2 regions of the Shewanella sp. 1180_01 genome follow, and region 1 is predicted to be linked to the other one. Evidence: predicted binding sites of a transcription regulator. Region 1 holds the regulator's gene; the other holds the start of a gene.
What was found. Region 1 encodes LexA, which represses DNA repair genes until DNA is damaged. Its sites were predicted from a motif close to TACTGTATNNNNATACAGTA; they were not measured.
Positions count from the first base shown of each region.

Region 1 (6,060 bases):
CTGTGTGCCAGTACTGCCGTTCATATGCTCATTAACATCTTTGGCCTGCACAGCATCGCCAGTATTATTACCCCACGCATTACGCTCATAGGTAATCACAGCGGCAATTTCTTGTGCAGTCAATTGCTTACCAAAGGCTTGCATGGCCGTACCCGTTTTACCGTTGAGCACGATTTCAAGGTGGCCGCTGAGCGGTCCCGTTGCTATCGGACTGCCTTTGAGGTGTGGGAATACGCCTTGTAACCCCTCGCCATTAGGCTGGTGGCAGGCTGCGCAGTGACCGAGGTAAACTTGCTCACCTTGGGTCATTAGCTCCTCTGTGCTAAGGGTCTGTGACAATGCAGCTTGAGCAGCTTCTGCCGCCGCGCCTGCAGCTTGTTTTTGCTCCGCTACCCAAGCTTCAAACTCGGCTTCGGGTAAGGCTTGCACTACAATCGGCATAAAACCATGGTCTTTACCGCAGAGTTCCGCGCACTGACCACGGTAAATGCCGGGTTTGTCTATGCGAGTCCAGGCCTCATTGATAAACCCAGGATTAGCATCTTTCTTCACGGCAAAAGCAGGTACCCACCATGAATGAATGACGTCTTCTGAGGTCATTAAAAAGCGGATTTTGCGGTTTATCGGTAGCACTAGCGGCTTATCGACCTCCAAAAGGTAATTTTCCCCTTTGGTTTCGGTACCGTCGATTTGTGTTCTTGGGGTTGCGAGTATGCTGTAAAAATCAATGTCTTGATCGAAATAGCTGTAGTGCCATTTCCATTGGGAACCTGTGACTTTAACGGTGAGATCGGCATTGCTGGGATCTTCCATCGCAATTAAGGTCTTTGTCGCTGGAATCGCCATTAAGATCAAAATGATAAATGGCAGAATCGTCCAAGCGATTTCAACTTTAGTGCTTTCGTGAAAGTGCGACGCGACAGCGCCTTTGGATTTTCTGTGATTGATCATGGCGTAAATCATCACGCCAAAGACCACAAGGCCAATGGCGCAGCAGATATACAAGATGGTCATGTGCAAGTGATAAACCTTGCCACTGATCTCGGTTACGCCAGGGGTCATGTTGAACCGCATGTCCGCGGCGGCCAACGGTGGTGCGAATAACACCACGAGTAAACAATACAACAATTGCTTCACAAGACTTCTCCTCTGCCAATTGCGAATAGCAACTACAAAGAAGAGCAACACAGTAAGTCTCAACTCTATGCAAACTCTTCAGTTCCCAAAAAAGCGTTTTTGACTTCAACGTGCGTTGGCGGCTGTTACTTTTAATTAAGTATTGTTACTGCTGGTATTAGCCACGCTGGCACATACGACTGAAATAAATCTGTTCTCTATTTTTAGTGGCATTTTGAACTCGATTACGGCTCGATTTATTTGCCACGGGCGGCGATATATCATCGCCGACTAAATCAACCATACTTGCTGTTTAAATATTGATCAAGATCACTTATTTATCTAATTGTCTGAAAAATTGCCAAAAAAAAGCCTCACATTCATAGGCGAGGCGGCTTTCAAGGTAAAAAATTAAATGAATATTTAATGTACAGCACTAAAAAAAGATTGTTGGCCGAAGAGGCTACCTTGCTCAATGCGTACGTCGCCATGTAAGTGACTGTTTACGTCTTCTAGCACTATGCCCATGGCGCGGGCACTTTTAGCGACAATTTGCAGGCGACGATTATCGCGTGCATCTAATGATTGGGTCCAAGTAATAACCGCACTGGACGTACCACTTGTTAAGGCTTTTTCCATCGCCCACAGGGTTTCCACTTCATCTTTCGCGTGCACCAGCAAGACTCTATCCATACGCACGCCAGCGTTGGCGAGCATTTGTTTGTAGCCAATACTCGGTGGGTTGATGAGCACTAACCAACGGCCCTGTTGGCTTAACTGGGCGAGTTGCGCGCTCAGATGGATTAATTCTTGGCGACCTTGAGTCTTAGTTGGCATGCAGGCGATAGGTGCATGGTGCCAGTCATAGTCGGCATCACGTACTTCATCGAGCCACAAGCCCGGGTGGCGGGGTGCATTGCCAAGTAGTTTGTTCATAGCCAATCTCCATTACGGATCACACCGACGGCGAGTCCTTCAATTGTTAAACTTTGATAGCCTAAATCCACTTTAATCGGGGAATAGTCTTCATTTTCGGCGTGTAGATAGACCACATTACCTTTTTTTTCGAAACGTTTAACAGTGACATCGTCGTCGACTCTAGCGACAACCACTTGACCATTTCTGGCTTGTTGTACTTTATGAACTGCCAGCAAATCTCCTTCGAGAATGCCGATATTCTTCATGCTGTCGCCTTTAACCCGCAGTAAAAAATTGGCGGCGGGATGGAACATGCTTGGGTCGACTTGGTAGTACTGTTCAACATGTTCTTGGGCGAGAATAGGTTCGCCAGCGGCTACTTGACCGATAAGCGGTAAACCTGTTTCAGTTACTTCTTCGACTTCCGCAGTCAGACGAATGCCCCGCGATGTGCCTGGCATGATCTCAATGCAGCCCTTTTTCGCCAACGCTTTAAGATGCTCTTCAGCCGCATTGGCGCTCTTAAAACCTAAACGGGTCGCGATTTCTGCCCGAGTGGGTGGCATGCCAGTATCGGCAATATTTCGTTTAATTAGCTCTAAAATTTCAGCTTGGCGTGGCGTCAAAGGTCTCATGGTGTTTCCTGTTTTTCTATACAGTTACTGTTAGTATATACAGTATTATTTGCAGCGCAAGTATTAACCACTTTTTAGCTATGTTGGAGAGAATTAGCGAATATTACCCATAGTCTGGTATTCTACCGGGCTAGTAAACGTACTTAATTGCATAAGAATAATGCCTAAACACGACTCTCTTTGGTTGAAATCATTACGCTGGATCCAAAAACACTTAGTGCACACTATTGTTGTGCCTCAGGATCCCTTTGCCGATCTGAATCTGGATGCCTCCAGACCCCTTGCTTATGTGATGAAAACGGAATCGCTGAGTGACATCGCTGCCCTGAGTGAAATAACGGCTAAGTTAGGACTACCGAGCCCCTATGAGCCTTTAGTGGCAAATGGTGTGATTGCGCCTCGGGTTGTCTGCCTTCAAGGGCGTAAGCCGCTGTTTGGTGAGCGTGCCGGTAACGAGCCTTTCCTCGAATGCTTTATGCGTTTGTTGGCCGTGCATAAGGAACGCCCTGAATTAGACATTCAACTAGTGCCCGTGAGCCTGTATTGGGGCCGCACGCCAGGGAAAGAAGACGACACTATGAAGGCGGCTGTGTTTGAGCGGGAAAACCCGACTTGGCTGCGCAAATGCTTGATGATTTTATTCTTAGGTCGACATAACTTCGTACAGTTTTCAAATGCGGTATCTCTGCGATACATGGCCGACGAACACGGCACTGACATGGGGATTGCCCATAAATTAGCGCGGGTCGCGCGGGTGCATTTCCGCCGTCAACGTAAGGTGATGACAGGGCCTGTGCTGCCAAATCGCCAAGCACTGTTTCATTCGCTGCTCAAATCCGAGTCCTTGCGTAAAGCGATTCAAGAAGAAGCGGCCAACAAAAAGATTTCTGAGACCCAAGCGCGCGAGACGGCTATTGAGTATCTCGATGAAATCGCAGCAGATTACTCAGATAGTTTAGTGCGTATTGCCGAGCGTTTTTTAACTTGGTTGTGGAACAAGCTTTACAGCGGGATCAACATTAAAGGCGCCGAGCAAGTTCGCCAGTTGCACCATGATGGCCACGAGATTGTCTATGTGCCTTGTCATCGCAGCCACATGGATTACCTGCTGTTATCGTATATTTTGTATTATCAAGGCATGGTTCCGCCGCACATTGCTGCCGGTATTAACCTCAATTTCTGGCCCGCTGGACCTATGTTCCGTCGCGGTGGTGCCTTCTTTATCCGCCGTAGTTTTAATGGCAACAAGCTGTATACCGCAGTATTCCGTGAATATTTAGATCAACTGTTTGCTAAAGGTTATTCGGTGGAATATTTCTCCGAAGGCGGCCGCTCACGTACCGGTCGGCTATTGGCGCCAAAAACCGGCATGATCGCTATGACGATGAACAGCGTGCTGCGCGGTATCGAGCGTCCAGTCACGCTAGTGCCTGTGTATTTAGGCTATGACCATGTGATGGAAGTGGCGACGTACCATAAAGAGTTAAGTGGTAAGAAAAAGAAAAAAGAATCTGTGTGGCAGGTGTTTGGTGCGATTCGCAAACTGGGTAATTTCGGCCAAGGGTATGTGAACTTTGGCGAGCCGATTACTCTGCAAAACTTCTTAAATGAGCGCGCGCCAAACTGGCGTACTGAGTTGGCCGATGATCCTGAGCAAAAACCAAGCTGGTTAACGCCAGCGGTAAACGTGCTGGCGAATCGAGTGATGACGAATATCAACGATGCGGCGGCGGCGAGTTCGGTGACCTTGACGAGTTTAGTGTTGCTGGCCACAGATCAAAATGCCTTAGAGCGCAGTCTGCTGGAACGTCAGCTTGATCTGTATCTGACTCTACTCAAAAAAGTGCCTTACACTACTTATACTTCGGTTGCCGAAGGTGATGGTAAGCATTTAGTGCAGCAAGGTTTAGAGCTGAACAAGTTTGTTGTTTGCGCCGATCCTTTAGGTGAAATCGTGTCTATCGAGGCGAGTCAGGCAGTGTCTATGACTTACTATCGTAACAATATCATCCACTTATTTATTGTGCCGTCATTAATTGCGAGCTGCTTAACGCATAATGAGCAGATCCCGCGTCAGCAAGTTGTGTCAATCGTTGCCGATTTTTATCCACTGCTGAAAGCCGAACTCTTCATGGGCATTAAGGATGTACCTGCCTATGTCAGTCAAGTGCTGGATTTCTTCATTGAACAAGGGTTAGTGGTTGAGACTGATACCTTAACTGTCGTGCCTGAACACACTAGCCAACTATTATTGTTAGCCAGTTCAGTGAGCGAGACTCTGCAACGCTATGCCATAATTTTCAATCTGTTAGCGAACAGACCTAAGATGGAGCGCTCAGAACTTGAGTCTGAGAGTCATCTACTCGCCCAGCGTTTAGGCGCTTTACATGGCATTACCGCGCCTGAGTTCTATGATAAAAAACTTTACGGCACCTTGAGCGTTAAGCTCAAAGAATTGGGATATCTAGCGGATAACCAAGATAAGTCCAATATCAATCGCATACGAGATCAAGCCAATAGCTTATTACGTCCGTCAGTGAAACAAACGATAGTGGCGAGTGTCACCGCGGAGCACACAGTTTAATGGCAAATCATATGAATGCGGCTAAGCATAAGCCCGCAGGTAAGTCCTTGCTCGGCGGCGCCATGATTATTGCTGGCACGACCGTAGGTGCAGGGATGTTTTCTCTGCCCGTGGTCGGTGCAGGTATGTGGTTTGGCTATTCGATTTTAATGTTATTGGGCATTTGGTTTTGCATGTTGATGTCGGGCTTATTGCTACTCGAAACCAATTTGCATTTCGAACCCGGTGCTAGTTTTGACACCTTAAGCAAGCAAACCTTAGGGCAGTTTTGGCGGATAGTTAACGGTGTTTCTATCGCTTTCGTGCTGTATATTTTGACTTATGCCTATATCAGCGGCGGTGGTTCGATTGTAAACCACAGCTTGCAGGGCATGGGAATTGAGTTACCGCAAAGTGTTGCTGGGCTGGTGTTTGCCATAGTGTTGGCGAGTATTGTATTGATCAGCACTAAGGCCGTGGATCGCATTACCACGATTATGCTCGGCGGTATGATCATTACCTTCTTCCTTGCTATTGGCAATTTACTGATCGAAATCGATGTGACTAAGTTGCTCGAACCCGATGGTAATAATAGCTTTTCACCTTATCTGTGGGCGGCGCTACCCTTTGGTCTTGCCAGCTTTGGCTACCATGGTAACGTCCCCAGCTTAGTGAAGTATTACGGCAAAGATTCTTCCACCATTATCAAGGCGATTTTCGTCGGCACCTTTATCGCGCTGGTGATTTATGCCTGTTGGTTAGTGGCGACTATGGGCAATATTCCCCGCAGCCAGTTTATCGACATTATTGCCCAAGGCGGCAATATGG
Region 1 covers NZ_VXCT01000056.1:18,320-24,379, forward strand. Annotated here, with positions in the region: gene coxB (cytochrome c oxidase subunit II) at 1-1,137, opposite strand, end outside; gene FW758_RS20465 (cell division inhibitor SulA) at 1,540-2,052, opposite strand; gene lexA (transcriptional repressor LexA) at 2,049-2,669, opposite strand; gene plsB (glycerol-3-phosphate 1-O-acyltransferase PlsB) at 2,830-5,253, shown strand; gene mtr (tryptophan permease) at 5,253-6,060, shown strand, end outside.

Region 2 (6,060 bases), on a different contig from region 1:
CGCCGTCTTAAAGCCCATGTCGGAAAGCCATCTCAATGGTTTGGATTGATTACGCTATCATATTCGTCATCGGATTATCGACTCTCATCAGTCTAATCCGCGGATTCGCCAAAGAAGCCATGTCCTTAGTGGTATGGTTCGCGGCTTTCTTTGTTGCCAGCCAATTTTACCAAGATCTTGCCGTTCACTTAACTCAAATGAACGATGAGATGCTGCGTAATGGCGTTTCTATTGCCATCCTCTTTATTACCACTTTGGTACTCGGCGCCTTAGTTAACTATATTCTCGGACAACTTGTTGTCAAAACTGGATTATCTGGCACTGATAGGCTCTTGGGCCTGTGTTTCGGTGCTATTCGAGGCGCGCTAATTGTTAGCGCCTTGCTGTTTTTTATGGATGCTTTCACAGGCTCGCCCAACACCCAATGGTGGAAGGACTCTGTGCTAGTGCCCGAATTTGGCGTTGTCATTCAATGGTTTTTTGACTATTTGGAAAACACCTCCAGCTTTGTACCCAAACTATAAGAAAGAAAATTAATTAATCCTAAGTGATGGAAAGTAGCAATCGCTTAGGTATGTACGTCACTCCTGTTCAAGGGCTTATGCCTAAAAACAGGGTAACTGTGAGCGCAATGGCAAGTTTAGGCGTGCGATTGCGATTAACAGGTCAGTGACGGGATACCTTGGCGACCGATAAGGTAGCACTTAAGCCGAAAGGCTAGAGGTTTACTTTATCATTTGCTTATATTTCAACATGAAAGGGCATAGAACATCTTACAATGAGGAAGCTTACCCATGTGTGGTATCGTCGGAATAGTTGGCCAATCATCGGTTAATCAGACCATTTATGATGCACTGACAGTGTTGCAGCACAGAGGTCAGGATGCGGCAGGTATTGTGACCATTGATCGTGGTGCTTTCAGACTGCGTAAAGCCAATGGTCTGGTCAAAGACGTTTTTGAAGTCAAACACATGCAACGCCTACAAGGTAATGCAGGTATTGGCCATGTGCGTTATCCAACTGCGGGCAGTTCAAGCGCATCTGAAGCGCAGCCTTTCTATGTTAACTCGCCATTTGGGATCTCTTTAGCCCACAACGGCAACTTAACCAATACAGTCGAATTAGCCGAAGGGCTGATCAAAAAACGTCGCCATGTGAACACCACTTCAGATTCTGAAGTGTTGCTCAACCTGTTGGCCGACGAACTGCAAAAAACTACGAGTTTGACCCTGACGTCGGAAGAAGTGTTCGATGCGGTTGCTAACGTACACCAGCAAGCTCGTGGTGCCTATGCGGTTGTGGCTATGATTATCGGTCAAGGCCTAGTCGCGTTCCGTGACCCATTTGGTATTCGTCCTCTGGTGTTAGGTAAGCACGAAACGCCAACGGGTACTGAATATATGGTCGCTTCTGAAAGCGTGGCACTCGATGCCGTCGGTTTTGAAGTGATGCGTGATGTGGCGCCAGGTGAAGCGATTTACGTGTCAATTGATGGTCAGCTGTATACCCGTCAATGTGCAGCAGAACCTAGCTATGCCCCTTGTATCTTCGAATTCGTTTATTTTGCCCGTCCAGATTCGACTATCGATAAAGTGTCTGTTTATGCCAGTCGCGTAAACATGGGCGCTAAGCTTGGCGAGAAGATTAAGAAAGAATGGTATGATCACGATATCGACGTGGTTATTCCTATTCCTGAAACCTCTTGCGATATCGCGCTGGAGATTGCCCGTTGCATGGACTTACCGTACCGCCAAGGTTTTGTGAAAAACCGTTATATTGGCCGTACCTTCATCATGCCTGGTCAACAGGAGCGTAAGAAGTCAGTGCGTCGCAAGTTGAATGCGATTAACACTGAATTCAAAGGCAAAAATGTCCTGTTGGTGGACGACTCTATCGTTCGCGGTACGACCTCAGAGCAAATCATCGAAATGGCCCGTGAAGCAGGTGCTAAGAAAGTGTACTTTGCCTCTGCCGCACCGGAAATTCGTTTCCCGAACGTGTACGGTATTGATATGCCAACGTCGAATGAGCTTATTGCACACGGTCGTGATGCCGATGAAATCGCCAAGTTAATTGGTGCTGATGGCATTATTTTCCAAGACTTACCCGATTTAATTGAAGCGGTAAGAATGGAGAATCCAGCGATTAAGCGTTTCGAAACCTCTGTTTTCGATGGTCATTACATCACTAACGATGTAGATCAAGCGTATTTAGATCACTTGACGCAACTGCGTAATGACGATGCTAAAGCGGATCGCAATAAAGATATCGGTACTAATTTAGAGCTGCATAACGTTTGTCACCCATAAGGTGAAACGTTAGGCTGATAAAAAGCCAGTGATAACGTCACTGGCTTTTTTTTATGGATTTTTTATTAATTGTTAACCGCCACTTGGGAAAGGTATCGCGATTGGGCGAGGGGGAACTTCTATGAGTGTTTGTTCTCGACATCCGCGAACTCAATCCATTGTTGGAGCAGCGAGGCTACTGATCTTTTCAGCCATAGGTTAGTTGGCTCATCCCCAGATCCACAGCAGCATCCACACCCCGAATAAGCTGCTTAAGCTATGGCGGGTGACTTGATGTTTTAGCAGTAGCGATAAACTCACCGCAATGGGTATCACTAACATGAATCCCCAAGCTAAAGGCATGTCGATGATTTTCATTTGTCCCAGCCAAGTGCTGGTGAGCATACTTATCGCGAGTAACATCAGGCTATGAAATAGCAGTAACTGATTGAATCTTAATATTAATGCTGGACTGATTGTCATCGCCTGCCGCGCATTTATTGCAAACTGTCTCATAGCCACTCCTCTAAAATTTAGTGCATTCTAGTGGTTGTTGAGAACTATTCGCAATTGAATTTACACTTGAGCTTTGGTATTTAAGCTCGGTTTGTCACAGAAATTTGCACTCAACGGGCGTTTGGGCTAAATTATACTGTAATTATATCCAGTGCTTGGTGTTTGTATGATCCTCTATATCGCTGAAAAACCTAGCCTAGGGCGGGCCATTGCCGATGTATTGCCTAAACCCCATAAAAAAGGCGATGGATTTATCGAAGCCGCCAATGGCGATTGTGTGTCTTGGTGCGTAGGTCACTTGCTCGAACAAGCAGAACCTGATGCCTATAATCCTGAATTTAAGTCTTGGAAATTCGAGCACTTGCCAATAGTACCGGACAAGTGGCAACTAAAACCTAAGGCCGCAACCCGTAGCCAACTCACAGTGCTAAAACGATTAGTCAAACAAGCCAACATGCTAGTTAATGCGGGCGATCCCGACCGTGAAGGGCAGTTACTCGTGGATGAAGTGATTGCCTATCTTGGCGTGACGGGTGATAAGTTACATCAAACTCAGCGTTTACTGATCAGCGACTTAAACCCACAAGCCGTAAAACGGGCGCTAACGCAGCTGCGCAGTAATCGCGAGTTTATTCCTTTGTCCACATCGGCCTTAGCCCGTAGCCGCGCCGATTGGCTCTACGGCATGAATATGACCCGCGCTTATACCATCCAAGGTAAAAAGGTTGGTTATCAAGGCGTATTGTCCGTCGGGCGAGTGCAAACGCCTTTGCTCGGGCTAGTGGTGCGCCGTGATGAAGAGATTGCCAATTTTCAATCTAAACCTTTCTATGAAGTGCTAGCGCATTTGGCGACCGAAAAGCAGAAAACCTTCAGTGCTAAGTGGCAACCCAGCGAAGCTTGTCAGCCGTATATGGACGAAGAAGGGCGAGTATTAGCCAGAGGATTAGCGCAAAATGTGGTGAGTCGCATCAGTGATAAACCCGCCTTAGTCACTCAATTAGTGGCTAAGGACAAGAAACAGAATCCGCCTTTGCCCTACAGCTTATCCGCGTTGCAAATTGATGCGGCAAAACGGTTTGGCATGAGTGCTAAGGATGTGCTCGATACCTGCCAGAGTTTGTATGAGCGCCATAAACTCATTACTTATCCCCGCTCTGACAGCCGTTATTTACCCGTCGAGCAACATAGCCTAGCGCCGTCGGTTCTTAAGGCGATTCGTAGCGGTGCCGCTGAGTTACTGCAAGGCGCCGATGCCCCCGATCCACGGCTTAAATCCAAGGCATGGGATGATAAAAAAGTGGATGCCCACCACGCCATTGTTCCAACCGAGAAGACGGCTAACTTATCCAGTTTGAGTCAGCGTGAGAGGCAGTTATATCTTCATGTGGCCCGCCAGTACTTAGCCCAGTTTTATCCGGCCTATTGTTACAGTGAAACCACAGTACAAGTGACAATTGAGGGCGGCTTATTTAATACCAAGGCGCGTCAGGATAAATCTCTTGGCTGGAAGCAGCTCTTTGCCCGCCAAGAGCCAAATGGTAGTAAGGCGAGTGGCAACAAGTCGACGGAAGAAAGCGCGGGTAAGGATGATGAGGAGAATGACGAGTTTATCGGCCAATTACCGCCTCTGAAACTAGGGCAGGCTTTGCATTGTACTCGAGGTGAGTTACTGGAGAAAAATACTCAGCCGCCAAAGGCCTTTACCGATGCCACTTTACTCAGTGCTATGACGGGGATTAGCCGTTACGTAACCGACCCTGATATACGTAAAATTCTCAAAGAAACTGATGGCTTAGGTACTGAAGCCACCCGTGCAGGCATTATTGAACTACTGTTTAAACGCGGTTTTTTACAACGTTTAGGTAAATCCATCGTTTCGACGGATGTGGGTAAGGGGTTAATTAACAGCTTACCCGCGAGTGCAACAACGCCTGACATGACCGCCCTGTGGGAAGCCAGCTTGAACGGTATTTGTCATAAAGAAGCCTCCTATCAAGCCTTTATGCAACCGTTGCTCGGCACTTTATCCACGCTTATTCAAAACGCAGGAGCACAACTGCCTACCGCGCTTAATGGTTTAAAAGGCCAAGGTTATCGCAAAACGGCTGGGAATAAATCCGGTTATCGCAAGTTGCCTTACCGCAAAGCCTCTAGCTCGACAAAACGCACTGGCACGGCAAGTACCGCTAAAACAAGTACAAAGATAAGTAGCAGTGTAAAAAAGTCGAGTGCGAGTTCAGGGACTCGGAGTCGAACACGCAAAGTGGCTGCTGAGGTTTGATGGATACGAGTTTCCGAAATAGCCTTAAATTTTTTGCAAAAAAAAGAGTAAACCAAAACGGTTTACTCATACGGAAATAGGTCGTTGAAACTTGCCAAAATCACTCAATAGATGAGGAGCAGGTTTATAATATCAGCGTTAACTTAATTAGCCCTTAAAATTAACCTTTATCTTAAGGTGTCGCCTCGGTTTAAGCTGATGAGCTTATCCAGTATGTGCTCACCATCCATGCGAATGCCGTTGTGTTCATATTCTGACGTTAACCAATACTTTAGCCTGCCGACCTGTTGCGCAGTTTCTAGGCTGTATTGCATCTCGACAAACATATCTTCACTGTAAATGGCTGCGGCAACGGGAACGCGGTTTTGCGCCAGTTGTTCAAGATTATATAGTGCAGGCCAATCTGATTTATGGGCAAGGATTTCTGCCGCGGCTTTAAGCGGAACTAAGTGACTGAATTGGTCAAACATCCAAGGGTAAATCATCTCGCCGGTGAATAAAAACGGCTTACCTTGCTGATAGTTAAAGGCGGGGAATTGTTGTCTCACTCTGTGCGCCGCCCATTGTGAAGCCGAGTGTTGGCAGTAGATCGCCTCATGCAGCAGGGCAAAAATCGGGTTAGTGTTGTAATCGAGAATTTGACCGAAATGATTTAAAAATAACGGGTTCACGACTGTCCCAGAAGCCGTGTTGATTAAGGCTTGCTCAAGTAAATAGTAAACCGATTCAGGCCCTTGCTCCATTCCGATATTAATACCCAGCAGCTGCAACATTTCAACCGTGAGGCGTTCTCCCGTTGCTAAATACACTTCATTTTCAAGCAAGTGTTTTGCTAAGCGAGTAACTAAATGTTGGGCATCGTGGAAGCGTTGGAAAAATTGTTTATTCTTCGCCAGCACGCGTTGATAAGTTGCAAGATAGACATCATCGGCACTGCGGGTTAATGACGGTATGCCGCCGGTGATATAGGCT
Region 2 covers NZ_VXCT01000005.1:44,484-50,543, forward strand. Annotated here, with positions in the region: gene FW758_RS04720 (CvpA family protein) at 36-524, shown strand; gene purF (amidophosphoribosyltransferase) at 795-2,309, shown strand; gene FW758_RS04730 (hypothetical protein) at 2,517-2,804, opposite strand; gene FW758_RS04735 (DNA topoisomerase III) at 2,971-5,088, shown strand; gene FW758_RS04740 (alpha/beta fold hydrolase) at 5,256-6,060, opposite strand, start outside.
Region 2: FW758_RS04735 (DNA topoisomerase III) is a predicted target of LexA. The motif match lies at 2,939-2,958, and genes of this name have one in related genera.